Regions from separate parts of the Pseudomonas sp. 1121_17 genome, predicted to be linked through region 2. Evidence: predicted binding sites of a transcription regulator. Region 2 holds the regulator's gene; each other region holds the start of a gene.
The links. The regulator FliA, encoded in region 2, starts transcription of late flagellar genes. The targets are predictions, from matches to a motif close to CTAAAGTTTNNNNNNNNNNNGCCGNTAA.
Positions count from the first base shown of each region.

Region 1 (10,404 bases), on a different contig from region 2:
CCAGGTCCAGTGCGGCGGCGCTGGCGTCGGCCTGCACCGCGGCGCGCTCGATGGCAGCGCGTACCTGCCCCCAGATATCGACCTGATAGGCAAGCTCGATACCCGGATTGAGTTGCCACTGCGCCGAGGCGTGGCTGTCGGTGGCTTTGGCCAGGGTCTGATCATCAGCAGTTTTACCGTAGGTAGCTGCCAGGCCAAGTGCAGTGGCGGGCCAGCGTTGGGCGTCGAACTCGGCAATGCCCGCCAGCATCGCCTGTACGTTGGCTTTGGCCTGGGCCAGGTCCTGATTACGCGCCAGGGCGCGCTGTACCCAGCGGTCAAGTTGCGGATCATTGAACAGCCGCCACCAGTCCTCGGGCAGGGCCTGCCTGCTGGTACCGATGGGCACGCTGGCCAGGGCATCAATCTGCAAGGGTGGCGGCGCGGGCACAGGTTGCCGGGTGCAGGCAGTCAGCGCACAGAGCATGGCCAAGGCAAGCCGGGTAGGGCGGGGGGAGGATTGGCGTAAAGGCATCACAAATGTCGCATCAGGGGCTGTGATGCGAGGTTACTCAGCGCGCCCGCTGCGCCGCTGCCGCAAGCGCGCCAACCATGCGTGCAAACGGGACAACCTGCTGGCTAGTCGCTGCTGCCCAGCAGGCGCAACTGCCAATCGCTCGGCGCCTGACCGAGCGTGCGCTTGAACATGGCCGCAAAGGCGCTGGCGCTTTCGTAACCGTGCTCCAGCGCCACCGTCAGGATCGGCTTGCCCTCGGCGAGCTTCTGCTGGCTGAGCATGACCCGCGCGCGAGTCCGCCATTCGCCATAGGACATGCCCACTTCCCGCTGAAACAACCGCGCCACGCTGCGGGCACTGAGGTTGAGCTGCGTGCCGCATTGCTCCAGGGTGAGGTCTTGGGCCGGGTTGTCGAGAAAGCGCTCGCACCACGCTCGCAGCCGCGCATGCTGCGGCATCGCTACGAAGGCATCGAGGTGGGCCGCGTTGGCCAGTTCGTGTTTGATCAGGGCGCGGATGTGCTCGCCGTCCTGCCGGTCAGGCAAGTGTGACGCGGCCAGAATCAATTCGCGCAGCAAGCCGGAAACGACGATCACCTGACAGCGGTCGATGTGCGCTTCAAGCAGCAGCGTGCGCATGCGCACCTGGCCTTGCATGGCGATCGCGTGGTTGACCCCGGCCGGTACCCACAGGGCATGCCCGCCGGGGATGACGTAGTTACCGCCGTCACTGCTGACACGCATGATGCCGCTGGCGGCGTAGATCAGCTGGTCTTCGCCGTGGCAGTGATGGGCAACGTGCTCGCCGTGTTGATAATCCCTTCCCAGCGTTTGCATGGATCGCTCCGTTTGACGGGATCTGATTATACCGTTGGCTGGTGGCGATTTATTGCAACATGTTACCGTTAGGAGATTTATTCTGCTTAGATGTTGCTTTTTTAGAGAGTTTATCGGTTGTTGTTTGCTTTTTATCGCAATTAGCGTGCGCTTGTTCCTGTTTGCGATTGCAGCTATTTCACAGCCAGCAAGGTGTAACACATCGGCACCTGCAGCTCGTTGCTCTCATAAACGTCATAGAGCTCTTCGCGGTTCGAGTGCGGGTACTCGGTAAACGCCTGCAGTTGCAGCGACGCTTGCAGCACAGCGGTAACGATGTCGCTCATGCGGTGGATGTGCCAATACGACGTCACCCCATTCGCCTCACCCTGGCCCTCATAAACAATGGCCTTGTCCTCAACCACCGGCTCGGTCTGGAAGTAGCTGCCGCTGATGAGCCAGGGGTCGTTGGACTCAGGTTCGAGCATCTCCAGAAACGGGTGAGTTTCGTAAATGGCCAGCGTCCCGCCCGGCTTAAGCGTGCTGGCGGCGTGGCGGAAGAACGCAGATAGATCGGGCATCCAGTTGAGCACGCCGATGGTGATCAGCACCACATCGAAGCGCGCGGTCACCGAGGCTGGTAGCTGGTGGATGTCGGCTTCGATGAACTCGACAGCGTGGGGCGACCTTGCGGCGAGTTCATGGGCTTGCTGCAGGAATGCGGCGGACTGATCGACGCCCACCACATGCTCGGCGCCTAGCGCATACAGCGAGAGCGCTTCGCGGCCATTGTTGCAGCCCAACTGCAGTACCTGTTTGCCGCGAAGGTCTACCTGCTTGAGCAGCGCCGTGAGTGTCGGGTCCAGGCATGAGAACTGCGCATGGGCAGCCTCCGCCAACAAGCTCTGCCAGGTGGCACTGTGGCGATGCGCATCGGCAGAGGCGTTCCAGGCATCGCGGTTGCTTTCGATCATGTGCTTGAACGACGGCATATTGGGCTTCACTCCATGAAGATGCCGGTGATCAGGCCGGCTGATTGCCTAGTGAGCACTTAGGGTAAGGCTTAGTGCAAGCAACAAACTCACTGGCTGGCGAATACATCGATATTTTTGTGAAGTACAAACCGACGTACTAACTGCCTTAGGCCTGCGATGAGCAAGTCGACGCTGAGCGCAGAAGCGTTACGCCACTGACGAGGGCTGCTTGTGCCTCGTAGTTTTGGCACGTTCACGCCATCACGTGCGAAATGCACTCAGCCCGCCCTTCAGTGCACTGGCAGTGCTGCCCAGGGTCGTCGCCGAATCGTGAATCTCGGCGATGCCCTGCGAGGTATGTTCAAAGGTTTCGTGCATGCCGCCCAGCCGGCCAGCGATGTCGGTGACCGCGTGCTGAATCTCTTCACTGCTGCTCAGGGCACGGTCCATCGCGCTACTGACCTGACCCATCTGGCGCACCAGACCATCGATTACACCGAGGGTATTGTCGGAGGTCTGCGCCAAGCTGCGCGACTGTTCGGCGGTACTGTTCATCCGTTCGGCGATCTGGCGGATGCCGCTGGTGACGGCACTGATGACCTGGTTGGCATCGTTCAGCACGCCCTGGGTCTGTCCGGCCAGCTTGCGCACTTCATCAGCCACCACTGCGAAGCCTCTACCGGCTTCACCGGCCCGTGCGGCCTCGATGGCGGCGTTGAGTGCGAGCAGGTTGGTCTGGTCGGAAATGGCGGCGACCATCTGCAGCACCTGACTGATCTTTTCAGCCTCACAGCACAGGTGCTGCAGGTCGCTGGCAAGTTCGATGCTGGCCGAGGTGCTGCCGTGCACGTCACCGATCAGTCGCTTCAACTCTTGATGAGTCAGGCTCAATTCGCCAACGGCGGACTTGAGGTCGACGCGTACCGTATCGGCCAGGCTCGATGAGCTCTCGGCAGCCTGGCGGATGGATTGGCCGTGTTCGTTGATATCGGCCAACTGCACGCCGGCGTGCTTGATGCGCTGGTTGATTTCGTCAGCGAGCTGGAGAAAAATTTCTGCCAGCCGCTCGTTGCTCTCGGCCATGCCGGAGGCGCTGCCCAAGGTTTGGCGCAGGTCTTGAAGCAAGTTGGACAAGTGCTTGCCCATCTGACCCATTTCATCGCCGTTGACCACCGTGACGGTGGTCGACAGATCACGCCGTTCAGCAATGTCATTCAACTGGCGGGTCAGGTGATGAATGCCACGCACCAACATGCGGGCGGCAAACCAGGACAACAGCAAACCGACCAGGAACGACGCCGCCCCAATCAGCAGCAAGCGATGCAGACTGGCCTGAATCGCCTCATTTAGTGCATCTAGAGTGACATCGACGCCGACGATGTACTGCTGGCCGCTGGCGTTGTGCAAAGGCAGGAAAATCGAACGGAAACTACCGAAGCTGTCGGTATATTCATCGAACTTCTCCTGGCCACTACGTGACGCCTCGACCGCTGCGGGGCTTGCGTCGCTATAGTGCTCCAGGTGTTTGGAATAAGTGCCGCGGGCGATGTCATCGGCGCTGGCGCTGTCGGCCAGATAAATTACTTTGCCCTGTGCATCCACCATCAAGCTGTAGGCATATTTGAGATTGACCTCCTGCGCATACTCGCCAAGATTGCGTACCTGCGCTTCGTATTCACCGGCTTTCAGCCCATTGGCCTCGCGGGTGCGGCTGAGATAGTCAGTACCCAGTACCCGTGGGACGGCGTAGGCGACGGTGCGCAAGCGGTTGTCGATCTGCTCGCGAATGTCCTGCGACTTGGAGTATTGGGCGTAACTGATGAAGGCGGTGATGCTGATCAGGTTGACCACGGTGAGCGATAGTAACAGCTTGGTTTGCAGGCGCAGATTGCCCAGAAGCATGTCGAAGAATCCATTCGATGCCTGGAAGACCAGGCGGGGAGATTCTCAAGTTATCGAACACAGAACGGAAAACATTAAGGGGTCATCTGAAAAACCTCTCCAGGATTTGGCAAAATGCCCCTTTGTTGGTGCCCGCTGTTTACTTGAAAGACGGGCCGTTACAGCGTTTCAACGATGGCCTTTCCAGGCTTGCGCAACTGCTCTGGGCACTAAGCTGATCGGGGCTCAGCAGGGCTGCACGGCAAGACGGTTGCTGACCTTGCGGCCCAGCACCAGCACCGTCATGAAGCCGCAGGCGACCAAGGCGGTTGCCAGGCTGAGCAACGCTGCAGTACCCAGCTGATCGACGATCTGCCCACCAAAGAACGAGCCCAGCGCAATGATCACCTGGAACATCGCCACGAACAGCGGCATGCCGCGTTCGACGTCCTTGGGTGCAACGATGAACATCCAGATGCTGGCGCAGGCCGGGAACGCACCGAAGGCGAAGCCCCACAGCGCAATCAAGATGGCCGCGCCGGTCATGCCGGTGGCGAAGTGGGGGAACAGTGCAGTGCTGATACCGATCATTACTGCCACCAGCATCAAGGTATGACGCACGCTGCGGTTGGCGGCAAAGCCGGCGAAGATATTGCCCAGCACACCGGCCACGCCGTACAGCAACAGCAGCGAGCCAATGGTCGGCCCGTCGAAGCCGGCATTCTGTTTGAAGAACGGCGCCACGTAGGTGTATGCCGCAAAGTGCGCCAGGCCAATCAGCAACACGGCAATCAGGCCAATCCGCGCCTGCGGATTGATGAACAACGCCGGCAGGTCACGGACGCGGATGGCCTTTTCCGGATTGAGCCGCGGTAGCAAAAGCACCTGCGCCAGTAGCACCGGAATGCCCACCAGTGCGGTCACCAGGAAGGTCATGCGCCAGCCCATCAGCCCGCTCAGCCAGGTACCGACCGGCACGCCGAGCACGGTGGCCAGGGTTACGCCGACCATGATGATCGAGGTCGCCTGTGCCACGCCGACACCCTTGGGCGCGAGGCGGCCACTCAGGGCAATCGCGGTGGCCCAAAAGCCACCAATACTGATGCCCAGCAGCACGCGGCCGAACAGCAGCAGGCTGAAGTCGCTGGCGTAAGCCACAACTGCGTTGGCGATGATCATGATCAGGGTCAGACCGATGAGCAGGTAACGGCGGTCCATAGTGCCGATGCCGACTGACAGCAGCGGGGCAGCGAGGGCCGCCATGATGCCCGGCACGGTGACCATCAGCCCGGCGTGGCCGGCGCTGATGCCCAAGTCGCGGGCGACGTCGTTGAGCACGCCCACTGGCAGAAATTCGCTGGTAACCAGGGCAAATGCGCCCACGGCGACCGAGAGGATCGCCAGCCACTGCTGTGCGACGCTTTGTTGATTGTGTTCAGGGAGGCCGCTAGGGGCCTGGCTGGCGCTTGGCATGAGGCTTGGTTCCAAGGATGAGGTCGCCTTGAGCAGGCGGGAGAGGGCGGATTGGCGGGCATTATAGAAGTCGCCTGCGGCAAGCGGGCAGGCGTGCGGTTCGATAGTAATCATCAGTGGTATCGATGAAAGGTGCTGAACAGAGCGGCTGCCAGTGCCAGGCATGCGCGAGCTTGTCTCTTGACTGAAACTGGCAGATCAGCATTGACAGTGCCGGTCACCCCCTTACAATCGCGCGCCCTCGATTCAGCACGCACAGTGAAAAGGAGCTTCGATGCAACGGGTGATGATTGTTGGCCAGCCGGGTTCGGGCAAAAGCACCCTGGCGCGGCAGCTTGGTGAACGCACTGGTTTGCCGGTCGTGCACATCGACACCATTCACTGGCAGCCCGGCTGGGTTGAACGCAGCCGGGACGAGAAGACCCGACTGTGCGGCGAGGTCGAGGCGGGTGAGCGGTGGATCTTTGAAGGAGGGCATTCGGCGACCTGGGAAAATCGGCTGGCGCGCGCTGACCTGTTGATCTGGATTGACCGATCGACTCCGCTGCGGTTCTGGCGGGTGTTGCGAAGGACGTTGCTCAATCGTGGTCGAACCCGGCCTGACCTGCCGGCAGATTGCCCTGAGTTGCTGGGCAATCTGCCTGAGTTTTTCCGCTTCATGTGGCAAACCAGGCAGTCGGCGCGGCGCAAGATGCAGCAGTTGGTGGCGGATGCACCGCGGGGTTGCCGGGTGGTTTGCTTGCGTTCTGATCAAGATACCCAGGCGTTTTTGGCGAGCTTCGACTAAGGATTCGCGTTGCGCTCGGGAAGTTGGGCCGCTTGTGCCTCTATCGCAACGTCTTTTGCATGATGATCGTGCGCTCGGAACCGTGAAATTCGTCGCGAACCTCGCTGAAGCCCAAGCGCTGATAAAATGCCTGAGCAGTAATCGACGAGGGCACGCTCAACACGCCGAGGCCTCTGGCCTGCGCCACTGCCTCAAGTTTACGCATCAATTGCTGCCCAAACCCGCGGCGCTGAAAATCAGGGCTCACAAACACACTGCGCACCACACCGCCATCCAGGCTCGCCGTAGCTACTACCTGATCTTGCAGAGTTGCGACATACACCTCACGCAAGGCAATCAGTTGCTCGACCGCTGCGGGTGAAAAACTGCGTTGCACCTGTTCAATGATGTCTGCTGAGTAGTCCCTGGCGTTGGACTCACGCAATGCGCCAATCACGACCGCGCTGATTGCTGCTGCGTCCGCCACGGTTGCCGGTCGAATCACAGAAGTCATCCGATGCCCCGGCTTGAGTTGGGGGTGTACCAAGGTGCTGCGGACTCGAGATGAACGTGTTTCTGTTTGGCTGGCAGCAACGGTGTGTCGAGCGTGCCCAGTGCAATCGAAACCCAGTCAGCGAACTCACCCGTTGAGCGCGACCAGAACAGCGTTGATCCGCATTCGCTGCAGAATTCACGTTTTACTGTGGCTGATGATGCATAGGCCCTGATGCTCGACTCGCCACTGAGGATGCGTAGCGCGTCGCGTGGCACGCTGGCGTATGACGCGAATGCGGCGCCGTGGCCTTTGCGGCATTGACTGCAATAACAGTGGCTGACGGCTTTTGCCGGCGTGAGTAGCTGGTAGCTGACGGCGCCGCAGAGGCAGCTGCCGCGATGGGTTTCGGTCATGTGCTTCTCCAAGGGAGCGAAGTGGCAGCGTAGCCAATTGTGATTGGCTGGTCGAGTCGTGGGGATTGGGGCCGCTACGCGATCCTTTCGCGACACACGGCCGCTCCTACAGGGGATGTGGAGCGGCCTTGCCGGGGCGCCGGACCGGTCGGAAAGGGCTGCAAAGCAGCCCCAAATTCCCACGCTCACATCGTCAGGCCCTGACCTCCACACTGCGTGGCTGCACCCCAATCCTGAACCAGATCGAATACATCGCCGGGAGAAACACCAACGTCATGATGGTACCGACCAGCGTGCCGCCGATCAGGGTATACGCCAGCGTGCCCCAGAACACTGAATGAGTTAGCGGGATAAACGCCAGGATCGCCGCCAGTGCCGTCAGCAGCACTGGCCGGGCGCGCTGCACCGTGGCCTCGACCACTGCATCGAACGGATCCAGCCCGGTGATCTGGTTCTGATGAATCTGCCCGATCAGGATCAACGTGTTGCGCATGAGAATTCCCGACAGCGCAATCAGCCCGACCAGCGCGTTGATGCCAAACGGCTGCTGAAACAGCAACAGCACCGGCACCACACCGATCAAGCCCAGCGGTGAGGTGAGAAACACCATGACCATCGCCGAGATCGAGCGCACCTGCAGGATGATGATCAGCAGGGTCAGGGCAATCATGATCGGCAGCAACGGCACGATCGCCTGGCTGGCCTTGGCCGACTCTTCGATCGAACCTGCCATCTCGACCCGGTAGCCCGCCGGCAGCGTCGTGACGATCGGTTGCAGCGCCTGCCAGATCTGCGCGGACACATCCGGCGGCTGCAGGCCTTCGGCGGTATCACCGCGCACGGTGATGGTCGGGCTGCGGTCACGCCGGCGCAGCAGTGGGTCTTCCATGCGCACACTGACCTCGCCAACCTGGCCGAGGGGAATGCGCTGCCCGGCGGCGCCAACCAAGCTGAAGTTTTCGATCCTGGCCGGATCCAGCCGGGTGTCGCCAGCCGCGCGCGCCTCGACCTGCACCAGGCGGATGTCCTCGCGTACCGCCGTGACCGGCACGCCGCTGAGCAAAAACTGCAGTTGCTGGGCGACCGCTGCAGAGCTCAGGCCAACCGCCTGCAAACGGTTCTGATCCAGGGAGAAATGCAGCGTCGGCACCCGCGTGCCCCAGTCATTGTTTACCGTCTTCAACAGCGGGCTGGCCTGCATCACGCTTTGCACGCGCGCGGCGATTTCACCCAGTCGCGCGGTATCCGGGCCGGTTACCCGGAACGCCACGGGGAACGGTGAGTAAGGGCCGAACACCAGTTGCGTCACCCGCACGCGGGCTTCGGCGGCCAGGCCTTCGGCGGCCGCCTGGCGCAGGCGATGCTTGAGCGCCTCGCGCGCTTCCTGGCTGTCAGTGAGCACAACGATCTTGGCAAACGAAGGGTCAGGCAGCTCGGGCGCCATCGCCAGGAAGAACCGCGGCGGACCCTGGCCGATGTACGAGGTGACGATCTTGGCCTCTTCCTGCTTACGTAGCCACGTTTCAACCTTGATGGCTGCGGCGTTGGTCTGCTCGATCGAAGTACCGTACGGCAGCTGCAGCTCAACCAGCACCTCTGGCCGATCGGAGGTGGGAAAGAACTGCTTCTTGACCAAGCCCATACCCAGCACCGCGGCCACAAAGGCCGCGATGACCGCGCCCGCTACCAGCCACTTGTGCGCAATCACCCGCGCCAGCAGCGAGCGAAAGCGGTTGTAGTGGCGGGTGTTGTAGATCGCGGCGTGGCCGCCTGGCACCGTCTTGATGTCCGGCAGCAGTTTGACCCCAAGGTAGGGCGTGAAGGCTACCGCCACGATCCACGAGGCAATCAGCGCGATACCAACGATCCAGAACATGTTGCTGGTGTATTCACCGGCGGTGGACTGGGCGAAGCCATTGGGCATGAAGCCGATGGCCGTCACCAGCGTGCCGGCCAGCATGGGCGCCGCGGTGTGGCTCCAGGCGTAGGCCGAGGCCTGGAAGCGGTCGTAGCCTTCCTCCATCTTCACCACCATCATCTCAATGGCGATGATGGCGTCATCGACCAGCAGGCCCAGCGCCAGAATCAACGACCCCAGGGTGATCCGGTCAAAGCTCTTGCCGGTCGCCGCCATCACCACAAAGACCATGGCCAGGGTCAGCGGCACGGCGGCCGCGACCACGATACCCACCCGCCAGCCCATGCTGATGAAGCACACCAGCATCACCACCAGCAGGGCGACCACGAACTTGACCATGAACTCGTCAACCGAGGCGCTGATATTGACCGCCTGATCGGTGACCTTGCTCAGCGTCATGCCCAGCGGCATGGCCTGGTTGATGCTTGTTGTTTCTGCTTGCAGCGCCTTGCCCAGCTCCAGGCCGTTCCAGCCTTCGCGCATCACCACGCCCAACAGCAGGGCCGGCTCACCGCCGTTGCGCACGAGGAAGGTGGCAGGGTCCTGATAGCCGCGCTCGACGTCGGCCACATCGGCCAGGGTCAATGTGCGCCCTTGGGCTGCAACCGGAGTCTGACGGATCTTCGCCAGTTGATCGAAGGCACCATCGACCCGCACCACCACCTGCGGACCATGGGTTTCGACCGAGCCGGCCGGGGTCAGCACGTTCTGCTCGTTGAGCGCGGCAAAGATCGCTTGCGGGGTGACGCCCAGGGTCGCCAGGCGATCATGGGAGAATGATACAAAAATCCGCTCGGCCTGTTCGCCGATGATATTGACCTTCTTCACCCCCGGCACATGCAGCAGGCGCTGGCGCAGCCCCTCGGCGTCGCGCACCAGCTGGCGCTGTGGCTCGCCTTTGGCCTTGAGCGCATACAGGGCAAAGGTCACGTCGGAGAATTCGTCGTTGATCATCGGCCCGATCACGCCGGCCGGCAGCGCCTTGGCTTCATCGCCAAGCTTCTTGCGCGCCTGGTAGAACTCCTCCTGCACCTGGGAGGGTGGCGTGCGGTCCAGCAGCGAGACCATGGTGAAGGCCAGCCCGGCGCGGGTGTAAGTTTCGCTACGGTCGTACCAGCGCAACTCCTGCATGCGCTTTTCCAGCGGTTCGGCGACCAGGTCCTGCATCTGCT
Region 1 is NZ_VXCX01000006.1:56,183-66,586, reverse strand. Features, by position in the region: gene FW789_RS13485 (efflux transporter outer membrane subunit) at 1-514, opposite strand, end outside; gene FW789_RS13480 (AraC family transcriptional regulator) at 619-1,332, opposite strand; gene FW789_RS13475 (class I SAM-dependent methyltransferase) at 1,506-2,303, opposite strand; gene FW789_RS13470 (methyl-accepting chemotaxis protein) at 2,547-4,187, opposite strand; gene FW789_RS13465 (MFS transporter) at 4,413-5,639, opposite strand; gene FW789_RS13460 (AAA family ATPase) at 5,914-6,426, shown strand; gene FW789_RS13455 (GNAT family N-acetyltransferase) at 6,467-6,919, opposite strand; gene FW789_RS13450 (GFA family protein) at 6,916-7,314, opposite strand; gene FW789_RS13445 (efflux RND transporter permease subunit) at 7,508-10,404, opposite strand, start outside.
Region 1: the regulator FliA is predicted to act here: its motif matches at 4,238-4,265, upstream of FW789_RS13470 (methyl-accepting chemotaxis protein).

Region 2 (10,404 bases):
CCCGACCATTCTGCTGGTAGCGACGCTGTTGCGCCTGGCGCTCAACGTCGCCTCGACGCGGGTGGTGCTGCTGCACGGCCACGAGGGCCATGGCTCGGCGGGCAAGGTCATCCAGGCCTTTGGTGAGGTGGTGATCGGCGGCAACTACGTGGTCGGTGCCGTGGTGTTCGCCATCCTCATGATCATCAACTTCGTGGTGGTGACCAAGGGTGCCGGGCGTATCTCAGAAGTCAGCGCGCGCTTCACCCTCGATGCCATGCCCGGCAAACAGATGGCGATCGACGCCGACCTCAACGCCGGCCTGATCGATCAGGGCCAGGCCAAGGCGCGCCGCGCCGAAGTCGCCCAGGAAGCCGAGTTCTACGGCTCTATGGACGGTGCCAGCAAGTTCGTTCGCGGTGACGCCATTGCCGGCCTGCTGATCCTGTTCATCAACCTCATCGGCGGCGTGCTGATCGGTATCCTCTCGCACGGCATGTCGGGCGGGGAGGCCGGTAAGGTCTACGCGTTGCTGACCATTGGTGACGGTTTGGTGGCGCAGTTGCCATCCTTGCTGTTGTCCACCGCCGCCGCAATCATGGTGACGCGCGCCTCGGGCTCCGAGGACATGGGCAAGCTGATCAACCGGCAGATGTTCGACTCGCCAAAAGCCTTGGCCGTGTCGGCCGGCATCATGATCGTCATGGGCCTGGTGCCGGGGATGCCGCATGTGGCCTTCCTCAGTCTCGGTGTAATGGCCGCCGGTGGTGCCTATCTGGTCTGGCGCAAACAGCAGGTCAAGGCGGTCAAGGCGCTGGAAGAAGTGCAGCGCCAGCAGGATCTGCTGCCGTCGCCACAGCGCGCAATGGACACCAAGGAGCTGGGCTGGGACGACGTCACTCCGATTGACATGATCGGCCTGGAAGTAGGCTACCGGCTGATCCCGCTGGTCGACCGCAACCAGGGCGGCCAGTTGCTGGCGCGGATCAAGGGCGTGCGCAAGAAGCTCTCGCAGGATCTGGGCTTCCTCATGCCGACCGTTCACATCCGCGACAACCTCGATCTGCAGCCAAGTGCCTATCGCCTGACCCTGATGGGGGTAATCCTCGCGGAAGCCGAGATCTACCCGGACCGCGAGCTTGCAATCAACCCAGGCCAGGTGTTCGGTACCCTCAATGGTATCGCCGCGCGTGACCCGGCGTTCGGCCTGGAGGCGGTTTGGATCGACATCGGCCAGCGCGCGCAGGCGCAGTCGCTGGGCTACACCGTGGTCGATGCCAGCACCGTAGTGGCGACCCACTTGAACCAGATTCTGCAAAAGCACTGCCACGAACTGATCGGCCACGAGGAAGTCCAACAACTGTTGCAGGTGTTGGCCAAGGCCTCGCCTAAGTTGGCTGAAGAATTGGTACCTGGTGTCATTTCCTTGTCGGGGCTGCTCAAGGTCCTGCAAGCTCTGCTCTCCGAGCAAGTGCCGGTGCGCGATATCCGCAGCATTGCCGAAGCTATCGCCAACAACGCTGGCAAGAGTCAAGATAATGCCGCGCTGGTCGCCGCAGTTCGCGTCGGATTGTGTCGCGCCATCGTGCAAAGCATTGTCGGCGTTGAGTCCGAGCTGCCTGTTATCACCTTGGAGCCAAGGTTGGAACAGATTTTGCTCAATAGTCTGCAAAGGGCCGGGCAAGGTCAGGAAGATGGTGTTCTTCTTGAGCCGAGCATGGCCGAAAAGCTACAGCGTTCGCTTATCGAAGCGGCCCAGCGTCAGGAGATGCAAGGTCAGCCAGCTATCCTTCTGGTAGCCGGGCCGATCCGGGCGATGCTGTCGCGCTTCGGCCGTCTGGCTGTACCGAATTTGCATGTTTTGGCGTATCAGGAAATACCTGACAACAAGCAAGTCACCATCGTTGCCACCGTGGGCCCGAACGGCTGAGGTAGTGGAGTATGCAAGTTAAGCGTTTTTTCGCCGCAGATATGCGTCAGGCCATGAAGCTGGTCCGCGATGAGCTTGGCTCCGATGCCGCTATCATCGGTAACCGGCGCATTGCCGGCGGCGTTGAGCTGACCGCTGCACTGGACTACAAGCTGTCGGCGCTGGCGCCGCGGGTGCCCAACCCTGAGCTTGAAGACGAGCTGCGCAAGACCCAGTCGCGCATCGCTACCGCCCAGGCCGAACTGAGCAGCCGCAGCGATGCCGATGACGGCAACCGTCAGTTGTTTGCCGGCCTCTCGCTGACCGCTTCCGAGCCATTGGTCGAGCCGCACGTCGAACAGCCCGCCGCCCCGGCTGCGCCGGCAGTGGCGCCGGTTGATCCGCGCCTGTTCGATGCCATGCGCTCGGAGCTGTCCGGCCTGCGTGAACTGCTCGAAGTACAGCTCGGCTCGCTTGCCTGGAGCCAGTTGCAGGGCAGCAAACCGCTGCAGGCCAACCTCTGGCGGCGCCTGCAGCGTGTTGGCCTGACCGGTGCGCTGGCCCGTGAACTGCTCGACCTGACCGGCGAAATCGACGAGCCGCGGCAAGCCTGGCGGATGATCCTCGCGCACCTGGCGCGAATGATCGATGTACCCGAGATCGAACCGATCGAGGAGGGCGGGGTAATTGCCATGGTTGGCCCGGCCGGCATGGGCAAGACCACCACCCTGGCCAAGCTGGCAGCGCGTTATGTGCTCAAGTACGGCGCGCAGAACCTGGCGCTGGTGAGCATGGACAGCTTCCGTATCGGCGCTCAGGAGCAACTCAAGACCCTGGGCCGCATCCTCAACGTGTCGGTGACCTACGTCGACCCGGGCGAGTCCCTCGCCCAGGCCCTGGAGCCGCTGCTGCGCAAGCGTGTGGTGCTGATCGATACCGCCGGCCTGCAGGCCAGTGATCCGGCCCTGCGCATGCAGCTGGAGACGCTCGCCGGGCGCGGTATCGCTTCGAAGAATTATCTGGTCCTGGCAACCACCAGCCAGAAACAGGTGCTGACCGCCGCTTATCACAGCTACAAGCGCTGTGGCCTGGCTGGCTGCATCCTGACCAAGCTTGATGAAACCGCTTGTCTCGGTGAAGTACTGAGCCTGGCGATCAGTCATGAACTGCCCGTGGCCTATCTTACCGACGGCCCGCGTATTCCTGACGACCTGCACCTGCCGCGCAAGCACCAACTGGTCAGCCGCGCCGTCAGCGTGCAAATGCAGGAAGACCCCAGCGAAGAGGCCATGGCCGATATGTTCGCTGATCTGTACCACAACTCCGGCAAACGCGTGGGTTGAGGATGAACACAATGCAAAGTACCTACAGCAAGGGCTTCAATCACAGCCCTCCATGTGGCCTCGGTTCAAGCGCGACAAGGTAAAGAACAAATATGGGTAGCATGCATCCCGTACAGGTTATCGCCGTGACCGGTGGCAAAGGTGGCGTCGGCAAGACCAACGTTTCAGTCAACCTGTCCCTGGCGTTGGCCGAACTCGGCCGCCGGGTCATGTTGCTGGACGCCGATCTGGGTCTGGCCAACGTCGACGTGCTGCTGGGGCTGACGCCCAAGCACACCCTGGCCGACGTCATCGAAGGCCGCTGCGAGTTGCGCGACGTGCTCTTGCAGGGGCCTGGTGGGGTACGCATCGTGCCGGCCGCCTCGGGCACCCAGAGCATGGTCCACCTGCAGCCGGCGCAACACGCCGGGCTGATCCAGGCCTTCAGCGAGATTGGCGACAACCTCGACGTGCTGGTCATCGACACCGCTGCCGGTATCGGCGATTCGGTAGTGAGCTTTGTCCGCGCCGCGCAGGAAGTGCTGCTGGTGGTGTGCGACGAGCCGACCTCGATCACCGACGCCTACGCGCTGATCAAACTGCTCAATCGCGACTATGGCATGAACCGTTTCCGCGTCCTTGCCAACATGGCCCAGAGCCCGCAGGAAGGGCGCAACCTGTTCGCCAAGTTGACCAAGGTCACAGACCGCTTCCTTGACGTCGCCCTACAATACGTCGGCGCCGTGCCGTACGACGAATGCGTGCGCAAGGCGGTGCAGAAGCAGCGTGCAGTCTACGAAGCCTTCCCTCGCTCCAAGTGTGCGCTGGCGTTCAAGGCCATCGCGCAGAAGGTCGATAGCTGGCCGCTGCCTGCCAACCCTCGTGGGCATCTGGAGTTCTTCGTCGAGCGCCTGGTGCAGCCCACCAGTGCGGGACCAGTGCTATGAGTGCAAGCGGTTTTCAGATGTACAGCAAGGCTTCCAAGGACGCCCAGTACGAGTTGGTCGAGCGTTACGCGCCGCTGGTCAAGCGCATCGCTTACCACCTGCTGGCGCGCTTGCCGGCCAACGTGCAGGTCGAGGATCTGATCCAGGCCGGCATGATCGGCCTGCTCGAAGTTTCCAACAAATACGATGCCAGCAAGGGTGCCAGCTTTGAAACCTACGCCGGTATCCGCATCCGTGGCGCCATGCTCGACGAGGTCCGCAAGGGTGACTGGGCGCCGCGTTCGGTGCACCGCAATACCCGTATGGTCAGCGACGCGATGCGCGCTGTTGAAGCAAGAACCGGTCGCGACGCTAAAGATCACGAGGTTGCTGCCGAACTCCAATTAGGTCTCGATGATTATTACGGGATTCTGAACGATACCCTGGGCAGCCGACTGTTCAGTTTCGACGACCTGTTGCAGGACGGCGAACATGAAGGTCTGCACGAGGATGGCGCCAGTGCGCAGGTCGAACCGTTGCGTGATCTGGAAGAAGAACGCTTCCAGTCGGCGTTGACCGATGCGATCGCCAACCTGCCGGAACGCGAGCGGTTGGTGCTGGCGCTGTACTACGACGAAGAACTCAACCTCAAAGAAATCGGTGAGGTGCTGGGGGTCAGCGAGTCGCGTGTCAGCCAGTTGCACAGCCAATGCGCGGCACGTCTGCGCAGCCGGCTGGGTGAATGGCGAGCGCGTTGAAACCGGGGTCGCTGCAGTCGTTTTGACGGTGTACCGAATTGATTGAATGCGCGCTCGGGGCCGAGCGCGTTTAAGACTGCTTGGAGGTCTAATTGAACAAAGACATGAAAATCCTCATCGTTGACGACTTTTCGACGATGCGGCGGATCATCAAGAACCTCTTGCGTGATCTGGGCTTCACCAATACCCAGGAAGCCGACGATGGCCTGACCGCCATGCCGATGCTCGAAAGCGGCCACTTTGACTTCCTCGTCACCGACTGGAACATGCCCGGCATGTCCGGCATCGACCTGCTGCGCAAAGTGCGTGCCGATGAACGTCTGAAGACGCTGCCGGTGCTGATGGTAACTGCCGAAGCCAAGCGTGATCAGATCATCGAAGCGGCCCAGGCCGGCGTCAATGGTTACGTGGTCAAGCCGTTCACCGCCCAGGTGCTCAAAGAGAAGATCGAAAAGATCTTCGAACGCGTGAATAGCTAAATCACGCCAGGGGGCGCCATGGACTCTAACAACAACTCTTTGGGTGAGTTTGAAAACACCCTGAAGAAGCACGCTCAGGAACTGGTCGAGAGCCTTGAGCGCGGCCGGTTCGGCGATGCGGTGCAGCTGATTCATCAGCTCAACCAGACACGCGACCGTGGCCTTTACCAGGAAGTCGGCAAACTGACCCGCGAGCTGCACAGTGCGATCGTCAGTTTCCAGATCGACCCGGCAATGCCGCAGGCCGAGGAAGTCTCGCAGATCACCGATGCCACCGAGCGTTTGTCCTACGTGGTCAAACTGACCGAGGGCGCCGCCAACCGCACCATGGACCTGGTCGAAGCGAGCACCCCGGTACTCAACGACCTCGCCGGTGAGGCCCAGGCGCTGAGCACTGACTGGCAGCGCTTCATGCGCCGTGAAGTAGCCGCGCCGGAGTTTCGCGATCTGGTCAAACGGGTCGACAGTTTCCTGACGCACAGTGCCGAGGGCAACCGCAAGGTGTCCGGGCACCTCAACGATATCTTGCTGGCTCAGGACTATCAGGACCTGACCGGCCAGGTGATCAAACGCGTCACCGCGTTGGTCACCGAAGTTGAAAGCAATCTGCTCAAGCTCGTGCTGATGGCCAGTCAGGTCGACCGCTTTGCTGGTATCGAACATGACCACGATCAGTTGCGCGCTGAAAAAGATCAAGAAAAACATCCGACTCGGGGTGAAGGTCCGCAGATTCATGCCGATAAGCGTGAAGACGTTGTGTCCGGTCAGGACGATGTCGACGATCTGCTGTCCAGCCTTGGTTTTTAGGGAGCACGTTTAATGAGCTTCGGCGCCGATGAAGAAATCCTTCAGGATTTCCTGGTAGAAGCCGGGGAAATTCTTGAGTTGTTGTCCGAGCAATTGGTCGAGCTGGAAAGCCGACCGGATGATGCCGACCTGCTCAATGCGATTTTCCGCGGTTTTCACACTGTAAAAGGGGGCGCCGGCTTCCTCCAGCTCAATGAGCTGGTGGAGTGCTGCCACATTGCCGAGAACGTCTTCGACATCCTGCGCAAAGGTGAGCGCAGGGTCGACGCCGAGCTGATGGACGTGGTTCTGGAAGCGCTGGATTCGGTCAACAGCATGTTCGGCCAGGTGCGCGAACGCACCGAGGTGACCCCGGCTTCCCGCGAGTTGCTGGCAGCGCTGTCGCGTCTGGCCGAGCCGGGTGCGGCGCCCGCGCCTGCTGCGGTGGTCGAGCCTGAGCCAGCGGTGGTCGAGGAAGACATCACCGACACCGAGTTCGAACAACTGCTCGACTCGCTCGATGCGGTCAAGGCCGAGGCCGAGGCTGCCGAACAGCCGCAGCACGGCGCGGCCAGCGCCGAGTCGGATGAAATCACCGACGCCGAATTCGAATCTCTGCTCGATCAACTGCACGGCAAGGGCCAGTTCTCGGTCGAGGCGGCCACGGTCGCTCCCGAGGCTGTCGCGCCAGCGCCGGCCGGTGACGAGATTACCGATGACGAATTCGAAGCATTGCTCGACCAGTTGCATGGCAAGGGTACCTTTGCTGCAGATGCGCTGCCGACTGCTGCGGTTGCCGCGGCAGCAGCCAGCCCCGCGCCGGCTGCCAGCGGCGACGAAATCAGCGAGCACGAGTTCGAAGCGCTGCTCGATGAGCTGCACGGCAAAGGTAAGTTCTCGACCGATGCCGCCGAAGCGGCTGCTGTGGCCGTTGCTCCGGTAGCAGCCAAGGCTGAGGTAAAAGCTGCGCCCAAGCCTGCTGCGCCAGCACCGGCAGCTGCCAAGCCTGCGCCAGCTGCACCCGCAGAGAAGCACGCCAGCGAAGCCGAGACGACTGTACGCGTCGATACCGCGCGGCTGGACGAGATCATGAATATGGTTGGCGAGCTGGTGCTGGTGCGTAACCGGCTGGTGCGCCTGGGCCTGAACAGCGGCGACGAAGCCATGTCCAAGGCTGTGTCCAACCTCGATGTGGTCACCGCAGACCTGCAGACTGCGGTAATGAAGACCCGCATGCAGCCGATCAAGAAAGTCTTCGGGCGGTTCCCGCGGCTGGTTCGCGACCTTGCCCGCCAGCTCAAGAAGGAAATCAACCTGGAGCTGGTCGGCGAAGAAACCGACCTCGACAAGAACCTCGTCGAGGCTCTGGCAGACCCGCTGGTCCACTTGGTGCGCAACGCGGTCGACCACGGCATCGAAATGCCCGACGAGCGCGACGCCTCAGGCAAGGCTCGCACCGGCAAGGTGGTGCTTTCGGCAGAACAGGAAGGCGACCATATCCTGCTGTCGATCTCGGACGACGGCAAAGGCATGGACCCCAACGTGCTGCGGGCCAAGGCCGTGGAAAAAGGCCTGATGGACAAGGACGCCGCCGAGCGCCTGAGCGAATCGGACTGCTACAACCTGATCTTTGCCCCGGGCTTCTCTACCAAGACCGAGATTTCCGACGTGTCCGGCCGCGGCGTCGGCATGGACGTGGTGAAAACCAAGATTTCCCAGCTCAACGGCTCGATCAACATCTACTCGGCCAAGGGCCAGGGTTCGAAGATCGTCATCAAGGTGCCGCTGACCCTGGCGATCATGCCGACCCTGATGGTGATGCTGGCCAACCAGGCGTTTGCCTTCCCGCTGGTCAACGTCAACGAGATCTTCCACCTCGACCTGTCGCGCACCAATGTCGTCGACGGCCAGGAAGTGGTCATCGTCCGCGACAAGGCGCTGCCGCTGTTCTACCTCAAGCGCTGGCTGGTCCAGGGCCAGGTGCATGAAGAGCAGCACGAGGGCCATGTGGTGATCCTCTCGGTCGGCACCCAGCGCATCGGCTTTGTGGTCGACCAGCTGGTCGGCCAGGAAGAGGTGGTGATCAAGCCGTTGGGCAAGATGCTGCAGGGCACCCCGGGCATGTCTGGCGCGACGATCACTGGCGATGGCCGGATTGCGTTGATCCTCGACGTCCCGAGCATGCTCAAGCGTTACGCCGCCAAGCGTTATTGATTTTCGGTGGCGCAGCCTCGCGGTTGCGGCATCTAATGGAGTGTTTATGGCAGTCAAGGTCCTGGTGGTGGATGATTCCGGTTTCTTCCGCCGGCGCGTTTCGGAAATTCTCTCGTCCGACCCGACGATCCAGGTTGTGGGTACCGCGACCAATGGCAAGGAAGCAATCGACCAGGCGCTGTCGCTCAAGCCCGATGTCATCACCATGGACTATGAAATGCCCATGATGGACGGCATCACCGCGGTGCGGCACATCATGCAGCGCTGCCCGACGCCGGTGTTGATGTTCTCGTCGCTGACCCATGAAGGCGCCCGGGTAACCCTCGACGCGCTGGATGCCGGGGCGGTCGACTACCTGCCGAAAAACTTCGAAGACATTTCGCGTAACCCAGAAAAGGTTAAACAGATGCTCTGCGAGAAGGTACATACCATCTCGCGCAGCAACCGCCGCTTGAGCAGCTATGCCGCACCGGCGCCCGCGCCAGCTGCGAGCAGCCCTGCACCGGCCAGCAGCCTTGGCCACACACCTGCACCGCGCACTCCGACGCCTGCTCCCGTGCGTAGCCCGGCAGCGCCTGCTGCGGCGCATTCGCCGGCGCCCAAGCGCAAGCCCTACAAGCTGGTTGCGATCGGCACCTCGACCGGTGGCCCGGTTGCGCTGCAGCGTGTCCTGACGCAACTGCCCGCCAACTTCCCGGCACCGATCGTGTTGATCCAGCACATGCCCGCGGCGTTCACCAAGGCCTTTGCCGAACGCCTCGACAAGCTCTGCCGGATCAACGTCAAGGAAGCCGAAGACGGCGACATGCTGCGCCCAGGTCTGGCGCTGCTAGCGCCTGGCGGCAAGCAGATGATGGTCGATGGCCGCGGCATGGTGAAAATCCTGCCGGGCGATGAGCGCCTCAACTACAAGCCATGTGTGGATATCACCTTCGGCTCGGCGGCCAAGTCCTACGGTGACAAGGTCCTGTCGGTAGTACTTACCGGCATGGGCGCGGATGGCCGTGAAGGTGCGCGCCTGCTCAAGCAGGGCGGTAGCACGGTGTGGGCGCAGGACGAAGCCAGTTGCGTGATCTATGGCATGCCCATGGCCATCGTCAAGGCCAACCTGGCCGACGCGGTGTACAGTCTTGACGATATCGGCAAGCACCTGGTCGAGGCCTGCGTCTGATGGACGTACTCAGCCTGATCGGCCTGATCCTCGCTTTCGTCGCCATTGTCGGCGGCAACTTCCTCGAGGGCGGGCATGTCGGTGCGCTGCTCAACGCGCCAGCTGCGTTGATCGTGCTCGGCGGCACCCTCGGCGCGGCCATGCTGCAGGCACCGCTGCCGTCGTTCAAGCGTGCGCTGCAGATCGCTCGCTGGATCATCTTCCCGCCGCGGGTCGACCTGGCCGGTGGTATCGATCGGGTAGTCAATTGGAGCCTGACCGCACGCAAGGAGGGCCTGCTCGGCCTGGAAGGCGTGGCTGACGGCGAGCCTGATCCGTATGCGCGCAAGGGCTTGCAACTGCTGGTCGACGGCGCCGAGCCGGAGGCTATCCGGAGCATCCTCGAGGTGGATTTCCTGACCCAGGAAAGCCGCGATATCCAGGCGGCAAAAGTGTTCGAAAGCATGGGCGGCTATGCGCCGACCATCGGCATCATCGGTGCGGTGATGGGCCTGATCCATGTCATGGGCAACCTGGCCGACCCGTCCCAACTGGGCAACGGCATCGCCGTGGCGTTTGTCGCTACCATCTATGGCGTGGCCAGTGCCAACCTGATCCTGCTGCCGGTCGCCAACAAGCTCAAAGCCATCGTCATGCGTCAGTCACGCTACCGCGAGATGCTGCTCGAAGGCCTGCTGTCTATCGCCGAAGGCGAAAACCCACGCTCGATCGAGCTGAAGCTGCAAGGCTTCATGGAGTAAGCCATGCGTCGCCGTCGCCATACCGAAGAACCCGAGAACCACGAGCGCTGGCTGGTGTCGTACGCCGACTTCATTACACTCCTGTTTGCCTTTTTCGTGGTCATGTATTCGATCTCTTCG
Region 2 is NZ_VXCX01000004.1:235,851-246,254, reverse strand. Features, by position in the region: gene flhA (flagellar biosynthesis protein FlhA) at 1-1,909, shown strand, start outside; gene flhF (flagellar biosynthesis protein FlhF) at 1,921-3,231, shown strand; gene fleN (flagellar synthesis regulator FleN) at 3,324-4,157, shown strand; gene fliA (RNA polymerase sigma factor FliA) at 4,154-4,894, shown strand; gene FW789_RS11245 (chemotaxis response regulator CheY) at 4,999-5,373, shown strand; gene FW789_RS11240 (protein phosphatase CheZ) at 5,392-6,180, shown strand; gene FW789_RS11235 (chemotaxis protein CheA) at 6,193-8,373, shown strand; gene FW789_RS11230 (protein-glutamate methylesterase/protein-glutamine glutaminase) at 8,420-9,544, shown strand; gene FW789_RS11225 (flagellar motor protein) at 9,544-10,284, shown strand; gene motD (flagellar motor protein MotD) at 10,288-10,404, shown strand, end outside.

Region 3 (10,404 bases), on a different contig from region 2:
AAAACCCAGCACCCTCGAGCGCGTCAAGGAAGACGGCGTGCTGCGCGTGATTACCCGCAACAGCCCGGCCACTTACTTCCAGGACCGCAACGGAGAAACCGGCTTCGAATACGAGCTGGTCAAGCGTTTTGCCGATGACCTAGGGGTGAAGCTGGAGATCGAAACCGCCGACAACATCGACGAAATGTTCGATCAACTTGGCAAACCGTCCGGCCCGGTACTGGCAGCGGCGGGCCTGGTCAGCAGCGAAAAGCGCAACATCCAGGCAAAATTTTCGCATCCGTACCTCGAAGTCACTCCGCAGGTCATCTACCGCAATGGCCGCTCGCGGCCAACCCAGGCCAAGGGCCTCATCGGCAAGAAGATCATGGTGCTCAAGGGCAGCAGCCACGCCGAGCAGCTGGCGGCGCTGAAAAAACAGTACCCGACCCTGGAATACGAAGAATCCGACGCCGTTGAAGTAGTCGACCTGCTGCGCATGGTCGATGAAGGCCAGATTGACCTGACCCTGGTCGACTCCAACGAGCTGGCGATGAACCAGGTGTACTTCCCCAATGTACGGGTTGCCTTTGACCTGGGCGACAGTCGTGATCAGCGCTGGGCAGTCGCCGCGGGCGAAGACAACAGCCTGCTCAACGAGGTCAACGAGTTCCTCGACAAAGCACAAAAAAACGGCACCCTGCAGCGCCTCAAGGATCGTTACTACGGCCACGTCGACGTCCTCGGTTACGTCGGCGCCTACACCTTCGCCCAGCATTTGCAACAGCGCCTGCCCAAGTATGAAAAGCACTTCAAGGCCTCGGCCAAGGTCGAGCAGGTCGATTGGCGCCTGCTTGCAGCAATCGGCTATCAGGAGTCGATGTGGCAGCCTGAGGTGACCTCCAAGACCGGCGTGCGCGGGCTGATGATGCTGACCCAGCGCACCGCGCAGGCGATGGGCGTGTCCAACCGGCTGGATCCCAAGCAGAGCATCACCGGCGGCGCCAAGTACTTCATGCTGGTCAAGGAACAGCTCGACGACAGCATCAAGGAGCCGGACCGTACCTGGTTCGCCCTGGCCGGCTACAACGTCGGCAGCGGCCATCTGGAAGACGCCCGCACCTTGGCCAAGCGCGAAGGCCTGAACCCGAACAAATGGCTGGACGTAAAGAAGATGCTGCCGCGCCTGTCGCAGAAGCAGTGGTACAGCAAGACCCGCTATGGCTACGCCCGCGGCGGCGAGCCGGTGCATTTTGTCGCCAACATCCGCCGCTACTACGACATCCTGACCTGGGTGACCCAGCCGCAGCTCGAAGGCCAGGTCGCCGAGGGCAACCTGCATGTGCCAGGGGTCAACAAGGACAAGCCGGCGGAACAGTCACCGCCGATGTAACCGGCTCAGCTCGAAGCTTTTGCCCGCCGCGCCTTGAAGAAATCGCTGAGTATCTGCCCGCATTCCTGCGCCAGCACCCCACCTTCGAACAGCACCCGATGGTTGAGAAAGCCCTGGGTAAAGAACTGCCCCTGGCTCTGCACGATCCCCGCTTTCGGTTCCAGCGCCCCATAGACCACCCGCGCCACCCGCGAATGAACGATCAAACCTGCGCACATACTGCACGGCTCCAGGGTCACGTACAGCGTGCTGCCGGGCAGCCGGTAGTTGCTGGCCGCCTGCGCTGCGGCGCGAATGGCGACCATCTCGGCGTGGGCGCTGGGGTCGCTGTCGGTGATCGGTCGGTTGAAGCCGCTGCCGATCACTTCGCCACCCTGCACCAGCACCGCGCCAACCGGCACTTCGCCCAACGCCGCACCTTGTGCAGCCAGCTCCAGGGCCATCTGCATAAAGGCCTGATCACGGCTGCGATCGATAATCTGCGCGCGCATCAGACCACCGCAATCGCGGCCATCAGGCCGGTTTCCATGTGGTCGATGACGTGGCAATGGAACATCCAGGTACCCGGGTTATCAGCCACCAGGGCCACCTGGGCGCGCTCGTTCTTGCCCAGCAGGTAGGTGTCGGTGAACCACGGCTCGGTGATTTTGTGCCGGTTGGAGCTGAGCACCTTGAAGCTCATTCCATGCAAGTGAATCGGGTGCTGGTACTGGGTCATGTTCTTCAGCTCGAAGATGTAGCTCTTGCCCTTTTCCAATGTGGCGATCGGGCGGTCGGCGCAGGTCTTGTCGGTGATGTCCCAGGCCTTGCCGTTGATCTGCCAAAGGCTAGGCGGGCGGCCGCTGTCGGTATCGACCGAGACCTTGCCGACCCACTCGAAATTGAAGTTGATCTTCTCGGCGTTGGCCAGGTCTGGTTCGGCGATCGGGTTGGCCGGTAATGCCGGCGGCCATTCGCCAGGGGCGTCGCTGCTGGCAACCGAGCGCAGGGTGCCGAGGCGCACAAAGCCGTCGCGCAGGGAGATCTCCTCGCCGGCTTCAGGGATGCGGATCGCCAGGCAGATGCGCATGCCAGGGCCCAGCCAATAGTCATCGTCCAGTGGCCGCGGCGTGACCGGGTTGCCATCGAGGGCGTAGATCATCGCCTCGCAGTTGCCACGCAGGTTGATGCGGTAGGTCCAGGTATTGTCGAGGTTGAGCAGGCGCACGCGCACGACCTGCCCGGCCGGCAGCTCGGTGACCGAGTCGGCCTGGCCGTTGATGGTGATCAAGCGCCCAGCGGTGCCATTGCGCGCAGCTTCACGGGGGATGCTGAAAGGCAGCCACCCGCCCTGCTCGTCGACGTGCCAGTTTTTCAGGCTCAGCGTGCGCTCATGCTTGAAGCCGGTGGGCTCGCGCTCTTCGACGATCAGTGGGCCGACCAGGCCTCGACCAAGCTCCTCGGAGCTGCTCACGTGCGGGTGATACCAGTAGCTGCCGGCGTCCGGCACGCGGAACTTGTAGTCGAAGTACTCGCCGGGCTTGACCGGCAGTTGCGAGACATAGGGCACGCCGTCCATTTCCAGCGGCAGGCGGATACCGTGCCAATGGATTGTGGTTTCGACCGGCAGGTGGTTGATGAAGCGCACCCGCAGCCAGGTGCCCTGGCGGACCCGCAGCTCGGTGCCCGGCGCCGTTGGGCCAAAGGCCCAGGCCTCGGTCTTGAATCCCGCTACCAGCTCGACTTCAAGCGGCGCGGCGATCAGCTCGTAGTCATGTCCGGCGTTGTCGTCCTCGACCTTGCCCAGCCAGTAGCGCGCTGCGCCTCCAGCGCCCAGGCCAACCACGACCAGGCCAGTCAGGCCCTTGAGCATTTGTCGACGGGTAAAGGACATCGGTGGAGGTACCTCGTTATACGCGATCAGTCTGCCAGCACGGGGCGGGCAATGAAGGGCGAATACGATACACCTGCAAATGCGAAAGATTAAGTGAAGTGTTGCTGGTCTTCACCTTCGAACCCCAGCTGGTCAGGCTTTACAACTTCATGTTGAGCGAGACAAACGCCGAGCGGCCCGGTGCTGGCGAAAACATCGGCTGATCGTCGCCGCCCCAGAAGAAGTTGTCGTACCAGACGTATTCGTACTCGCGATCAGTAAGGTTCTTCAGTTGCAGGTCGACACTGGTCGCGCTGGAGATACGGTAGCGCACGCTGGCATCCAGCACGGCAAAGCCACCGTACTTGCCTTGCTGATTCTGCGCATCGATGTAGTAGTCGCCCTGGGCCCGGGCCTGCAGGCCAAAGCGCCAGTCATCGTTGTACTGGTAGTCGGCGCCGAGGTTGCTGATGTAACGCGGCGTCGAAAATACCTCCTTGCCCGCCAGCGACTCGCCAGTGTCGGCGAAGGCCTTGACCACCTTGGCCTCCTGAATCGAGTGCGAGCCCCACAGCGTCCACTGTTCGTTCAATTGCGCGTTGAGCTGCAGGTCGATGCCGCGCCGCCGGGTTTCGCCAAGCCCCACCGAGGTGCCGGTGGCCGGCATATTGGCCACTTCATCGGTAGCATCCTGCTGCCACACGGAAACGCGCGCCTCAGCGCCGTAGAACGGGCGGAACTTGACCCCCAGTTCTTTGCCGGTATTGATCGACGGATCATAGCTGGCCTGGCCGGCGCTCAAGTAGGCCGGGAAACTGCTACCGGTAAGAATCTGGAACGTGCGGCCCCAGTTGGCGTAGACGTCGACGCTTTCGCTGACGCTGTAGACCACGCTCAGCTTCGGCTGCTGGATCCAGCCGTAGTCCTGCAACGAGGCCTTCTGGCCGCCGAGGGTGGTGGTATTGCCGTCGAACTTGTCGACACGCATGGCCGGGATGATCTTCAGTGACTCGGTCGGCTGGATGATCGCCTGCATATAGCCACCGAGGTTGCGCAGGGTGTAGTGGTCGTCGTCCTGAATGCGCGCGGGGGCTGCATCGAAATCGGTCGGCACGCCAAAGCTGTAGCGTTGCCGGCGATAAGTGTTGTCCTGCTCTTCTACGTTAATACCGCCGTCCAGGGTCAACAGGTCGTTGGCGCGCCAGGTCAGCGTGCTCAGCAGGCCAGTCTGCTGCTCGTCCCACATGCGCCGCTGGCGCGGGGCGTTGCCCAGCGGGTAGTCGGTGAAGGTGATGGTGCGATCATCGTTGTAACTGTTGTAGTAGAGCTTGTTGCTCATGCTCAGCTGATCGTTGAGTTGCCAGTCCATGTGCAGGCTCAGCTGCTTCATGTCGCGGTCATCACCGTCGTTGGCGTTCTTGGCCGGAGATTGGGTGCGGCTGGCGCGCAGTTCATCACGGGTGAGAAAGCCGCTTTCCTCGGCCTGGTGGTGATACAACCGGGCGATCAGGCCAACGCGCAGGGTCTGCTCGTCATCGGTGACGAACCACTTGCCGCCAAGGGCGTATTTGTTGGAGTTGCTGTTGTCGCGAAAGCCGTCCGAGTCCTGCTTGGCGAGAATGTAGTTCTGGGCGAAGTTGCCTTCTTCACGGCCGATTGCCAGCTGTACTTCACGGGTATCGAAACTGCCGTAAGTGACTCGGCTGTCAATGTAGTTGCCACCCTGGCGGGTGACGTAGTTGATGTTGCCGCCGATGTTGTGCAGGCCGTAGCGCGGGTCGTTGGTGCCGCGGACCACTTCGATGTAGCTGATGTCGAGCGGGAACACCATGTCGACAAAGCGCTGGTTGCCGCTGTTGACATTGCTCGGGATGCCATCGATGAGCATCTTGATGCCGTTGATGTAACCCTCACCGTTGAAGGCGCGGAAGGTCGCCTTGCCCGACTCGGCGCCCTGCCCTGTCTCAGTCAACTGGATGCCCGGCATCTGCCCGAGCAACTGCCAGCTGTTCATTACGTTCTTGTCTTCGACCTGATCGCCGCCCAGCACATCGACCGAGGTCAGCACGTTCTCGGTGCGCAGCGCCGTGCCGGCTGCCTGCGAGACCTTGATCTCGCCCAAGGTAATAACCGAGCTACCGGTTTGATTGGCATGAAGGTCGGTCATGACCAGCGCGGTCAGCGCGGCGAGTGATAGCGGGGCGGTTCTCATTACTACTCCTGATCGAGGGCGAGCGTGGCCAAAGACGAGGAGCGATTCTACGGTTGTTATAACATAACAATCCACAAGAACTTTTCACTCAGGGATACCGCGCCCTGCGTAGGAGCGGCCTTGTGTCGCGAAAGGCCCGCAAAGCGGGCCCGGCGATCTTGCGGTGCTGCATAAATCCTGGGGCCGCTGCGCGACCCTTTCGCGAAACAAGGCCGCTCCTACGCAGGGCCGCGTGGCGCCTGATCAGCCGTTGGCAAACGCGATCAACGCCGCCCCGCTCAGGCGATAGCCAATCCACTCATCCTGCGCCTTGGCGCCAATCGACTCGTAGAACTCGATCGCAGGGGTATTCCAATCCAGCACCGACCACTCAAAGCGTCCGCACCCGCGTGCCACTGCCATCTTCGCCAGATGGCGCAGCAATGCTTTGCCCGCGCCTGCACCACGCTGTTGCGGCGACACGTACAGGTCTTCCAGATACAAGCCGTGCTTGCCCAGCCAGGTCGAGTAATTGAAGAAATACACGGCAAAACCAATCGGCTCGCCGTCCAGCTCGCAGATCAGGCCATGGGTCGTACTGTGCTCGCCGAACAGGCTGCTCTCGATCCCGGCGACGTCGGTCTTGACCTCGTGTTCGGCCTTTTCATAGATCGCCAGTTCAGTGATAAAACGCAGGATCAGCGCAGCGTCAGCGCGCGCGGCAGGGCGGATAGTCAGCGTCATTGCAAGGGTTCCGGTAGGGAGTGACGGCTCAAGCTTAATTGAAAACGCTGCCGACAAGCGCTTGCCAGTCACCTGCATACCTCCATGCAAGTGACTGGCAAAGTTCAAGCCCTAGTGTTCACGGCTTACAGCTTGAAGGTGCTGACCAGCTGATTGAACGATACCGCCAGTCGCGACAGCTCCTGGCTGGATGCGCTGGTCTGGTTGGCGCCTGCTGCGGTCTGGGTGGAAAGATCCTGAATGTTGACCAGGTTACGATCCACTTCCCGCGCGACGTTGGCCTGCTCTTCGGACGCGGTAGCGATCAGCATGTTGCGGTCGTTGATGCCAGCGATGTTCTGAGCGATACGCTCAAGCGATTCGCCAGTGGCCTTGGCCAGTTCCTGAGTATTGCTGGCCAGGGCACGGCTGTTGCCCATGGCCTTGACCGCGTCGTCGGCGCGCGATTGCACACTGACGATCATCGCTTCGATCTCGCCGGTGGAGGCTTGGGTGCGCGCGGCCAGGGCTCTGACTTCGTCCGCCACCACAGCAAAACCGCGGCCCTGCTCACCTGCTCTCGCCGCCTCGATCGCCGCATTGAGCGCGAGCAGGTTGGTCTGCTCGGCGATACCACGGATGACGTCGAGGACTTTGGCGATATCGCGCACGCTGCCTGCCAACTCATCGACAATCACAGTCGACTGGCCGATCTCGGCATTCACACTGGTGATCGCCTTGACCGCCTCTCGCGCCTGATCGCGGCCGCTGGCTGCTTCATTGCTGGTGTGGCGGGAAGCCTCGGAGGTCGAGGTGGCGTTGCGCGCCACTTCGTCGACTGCAGCGCTCATTTCGGTGACGGCGGTAGCCGCCAGCTGGATTTCGTCATTTTGACGGACCAGGCCGCGGCTGCTCTCTTCGGTTACCGCGTTGAGTTCTTCGGCTGCCGAAGCCAGTTGATCTGCCGCGCTGGCAATCTGCTGGATAGTGCCCTTGAGCCCGCTTTGCATCGCCCCTAACGCCGCGAGCAACTGGCCGCCTTCGTCGCGATGGCCGCTTTCAATGGTTTTGCTCAGATCGCCACCGGCGATTCGCTGTGCGTTGCCGACCGCCAATGCGATCGGCGCGCTGATCACCCGGCTGATGAAAATACCCAGCAGCAGCGCAGCGACAAAGGCGGCGCCGACGCCAAGGTAAAGGTTGAGCTTGGCAGCAGCTTCACTGTCGCGAGCATCCTGGGCACCTTCGCCGATCTGGCGGTTGTTGGACTTGACGATGATCCCCATCTCGTCCATCACGGTGCGATACGCCTGGTGCAATTCTCCAGCCATCAGCTGCTTGGCTGCGGCCAGATCACCACGCTCGATGGTCGCCACCACACGATCAATGATGGCCTGATACGCTGGCCAGTCCTTTTCCATGCGATCGCCCGCGGCACGCTCGTCATCCGCCAGCGTTGTGGCGCGGTAAACGGCGAAGGCGCGCTCGCTGGTTTGGCGGTTTTCATTCATGGAAGCAACAATGGCGCTGCGTTCAGCGGCGTCGCTGCCTGCGATGGAAGCTGCCAGCAGACGATACAAATCGCGGTTTTGGGCAATGGCATCGGACCGCGCCTCTGCGGTCTTGGACACAGAAACCAGGTTGTTGTTGAAGACCGATTGCAAGTTTGTAGACAACGAGCCAATTCCCTGGCTACCGATAATCCCAACGATCAACGTGATGGAAGCGCATAGCGCGAATGCAACATACAACTTGGTTGAAATCTTGGCGTCGTGGAACCAGTTCATATACGGACCTGCACGGGGGAGAACGAGCTGCGATCGCCGCGGCGGGCGCATCGTCAGGCTATCGACCGTTCCCAGCAAGCCTGAAGCCCGTGGCGGGCTGTTTATTTCAATCCTGAGCGGGGCGTGTTGGCGTGCCAGGGATCATCTGGCTCTGTAGTATCGGAAGACGTCGCGCAACTTGCACCAACCGAACCAGACTGCCACTCCAAGCAACCATAGAAGTACCTTGTCGAACTTGGCCATGCTTCCCTTCAATCCTTTATCCAATATCAGCCATGGTAATCCACAACCGATGAGCAATAGATACGCCCCCTACTCTCAGGCACTGGTCCACATCGGTAAAGCCTGGCTGGTGGTCATAAGCGCGCTGCTTGTGGCCTGCCAATCGCCGCGCGAGGCGTTGCAGCACCTAGCTGACGCACAGGGTCGCCAGGTTGAGGTGCTGCCGGGACGCGCCTTCCCGCTGCTGATACTGACACCGCACGCTGCAGGCAACCAGACTCGCCTGCGCGTCTACCTCGAAGGCGACGGCCATGCCTGGGCCACGGCCAGCCAACCCAGCCTGGATCCGAGCCCGCACAATCTGTTGGTGGCCCGGCTGGCGCTGGCCGACCCGGCACCAAACGCCTACCTGGCACGCCCTTGCCAGTTCGTCATGAGCGCGGCGTGCCGCCCAGAACTGTGGACCAACAGACGGTTTTCTCAGGTCGTGGTCACTCGCCTCAGCCAGGCGCTGGACCAATTGAAACAGCGCTATGGCAACCAGGAATTCGAACTGGTGGGGTATTCAGGTGGCGCCGCGCTTGCCTTGCTGTTGGCAGCCCAGCGGACTGATGTGACCCAGGTGCAGACACTGGCTGGCAATCTCAGTCCGCGCTTGTGGGCCGCAATGAAAAACCTGTCGCCACTCGACGGTTCGCTGGAGCCACTGGACTACCGGTCTCAGCTCGCCTCTGTTCCACAGCGGCATCTGGTTGGAACAGCAGACCAGATCATTCCAGCGACTCTGGCTGACAAATACCAACAAGCGCTTGATTCCTACCTCTCCCACACGGTCCGCATTGACGGCGCCAGCCATGACCAGGGCTGGGAAGCGGCATGGTCTGAGTGGCTTGAAACTCCGCTGACAAATGAGGCTTGGCAAAAAAAGACCACTGTTGACCATCTAACGAACGGCAAAGTTCCGCTTATTGCTAACTAATCCTTTATTGCTCTAGAAAATAGCTATCTGGTCGCATTTATTGGATTTTTCCCCTTAAAAAATCCGATCAAGGATGAATCATCCTAATGGTTTGGTGTAAATTCGCTCGCGCTTGACTCAGCACTTCACTGACAAGCTGGCAGGGATGCCTGAAACAGACGCTGACGCGTAGGTCCTCCCATGTCAGTTTCCGCCCTGTAAGGATACTGCCTTGAACATTTCTCCTATGCGTCGCTCATTGCTCGCGCTCGCCATTGCGGCTACCACTACTACCGCAGCCAATGCCGTTCCCATGGCCGACGTCAATTATGACCTGAGCACCGGCCAATTCATCAGCATCGATGAGACCTTTGGCAACGCCACTTTCACCGGAACGTCGACGGGCGCGGGTGTCTACCTGCAAGATGTGACCCTGGGTGGCAATCTGGTCAATCAGGGCAATATCAACCTGACAACCAAGAGCCTGACCGACTACGCGGGCGGTATCTCCATGACCCTGAGTTCCACCGTCGCTGGTGACGTGGTAAACCAGGGCAACATCACGGTGGACGGTCCCGGCGCGATGGGCTTGGATCTGTACGGAGCGGTCATCGCCGGTGAAGTGAACAACAGCGGCAACATCAGCGTCACGGGTGAAAACGCCAACGGCATGATGATCACCTCGACCCAGGCACGCATCAACAACACCGGCATCATTACCGCGCGCGGCCTCGACTCCGCCGGTATCGAGATCGACCACGCTCAGTTCACCGGTCAGATCACCGACAGGTTTCAGACCGACCTCAACAACAGCGGAACCATCTCCGGCGAAGGCATCGGCATTCACTTCGTCGGCCTGGATCCCGCTGCCGGTTTCGACACCTTCGCCATCACCCAGACAGCTGGCCTGATCGAAGGCGGCGAGGCTGCAATCAAGGCCAATGACGATGCAGCTCCATCGTATTTTTACTGGCAAGGCGGCCAGGTAAAGGGTGATGTACTGGGCTTGAGTGGTGTGCTGGTGCAAGGCGAGGCGATGTTCGATGGCTCGACCATCCGCGCCGGCTTCGTCGATATCGACGGCGGCCGCCTGACCCTGCTGCGCCCGCAGACGACGATTGACGGCGACCTCGACATGGACAGCGACACCGCCCGCCTGCGCCTGCTGCTGGACAACGATACCCTGCCGAACAGGCCGATCCTGACTGTCACCGGCAATACCTTCTTCTCCGCCGGCAGCCAGATCGAACTGCAGGCGCGCTCCGACGACTTCCGCACCTCAGCCCAGGGCACCCGCTA
Region 3 is NZ_VXCX01000003.1:351,359-361,762, forward strand. Features, by position in the region: gene mltF (membrane-bound lytic murein transglycosylase MltF) at 1-1,372, shown strand, start outside; gene tadA (tRNA adenosine(34) deaminase TadA) at 1,378-1,863, opposite strand; gene FW789_RS09225 (multicopper oxidase family protein) at 1,863-3,245, opposite strand; gene FW789_RS09230 (TonB-dependent receptor) at 3,385-5,436, opposite strand; gene FW789_RS09235 (GNAT family N-acetyltransferase) at 5,680-6,159, opposite strand; gene FW789_RS09240 (methyl-accepting chemotaxis protein) at 6,285-7,925, opposite strand; gene FW789_RS09245 (alpha/beta hydrolase) at 8,218-9,126, shown strand; gene FW789_RS09250 (autotransporter outer membrane beta-barrel domain-containing protein) at 9,338-10,404, shown strand, end outside.
Region 3: the regulator FliA is predicted to act here: its motif matches at 7,984-8,011, upstream of FW789_RS09240 (methyl-accepting chemotaxis protein).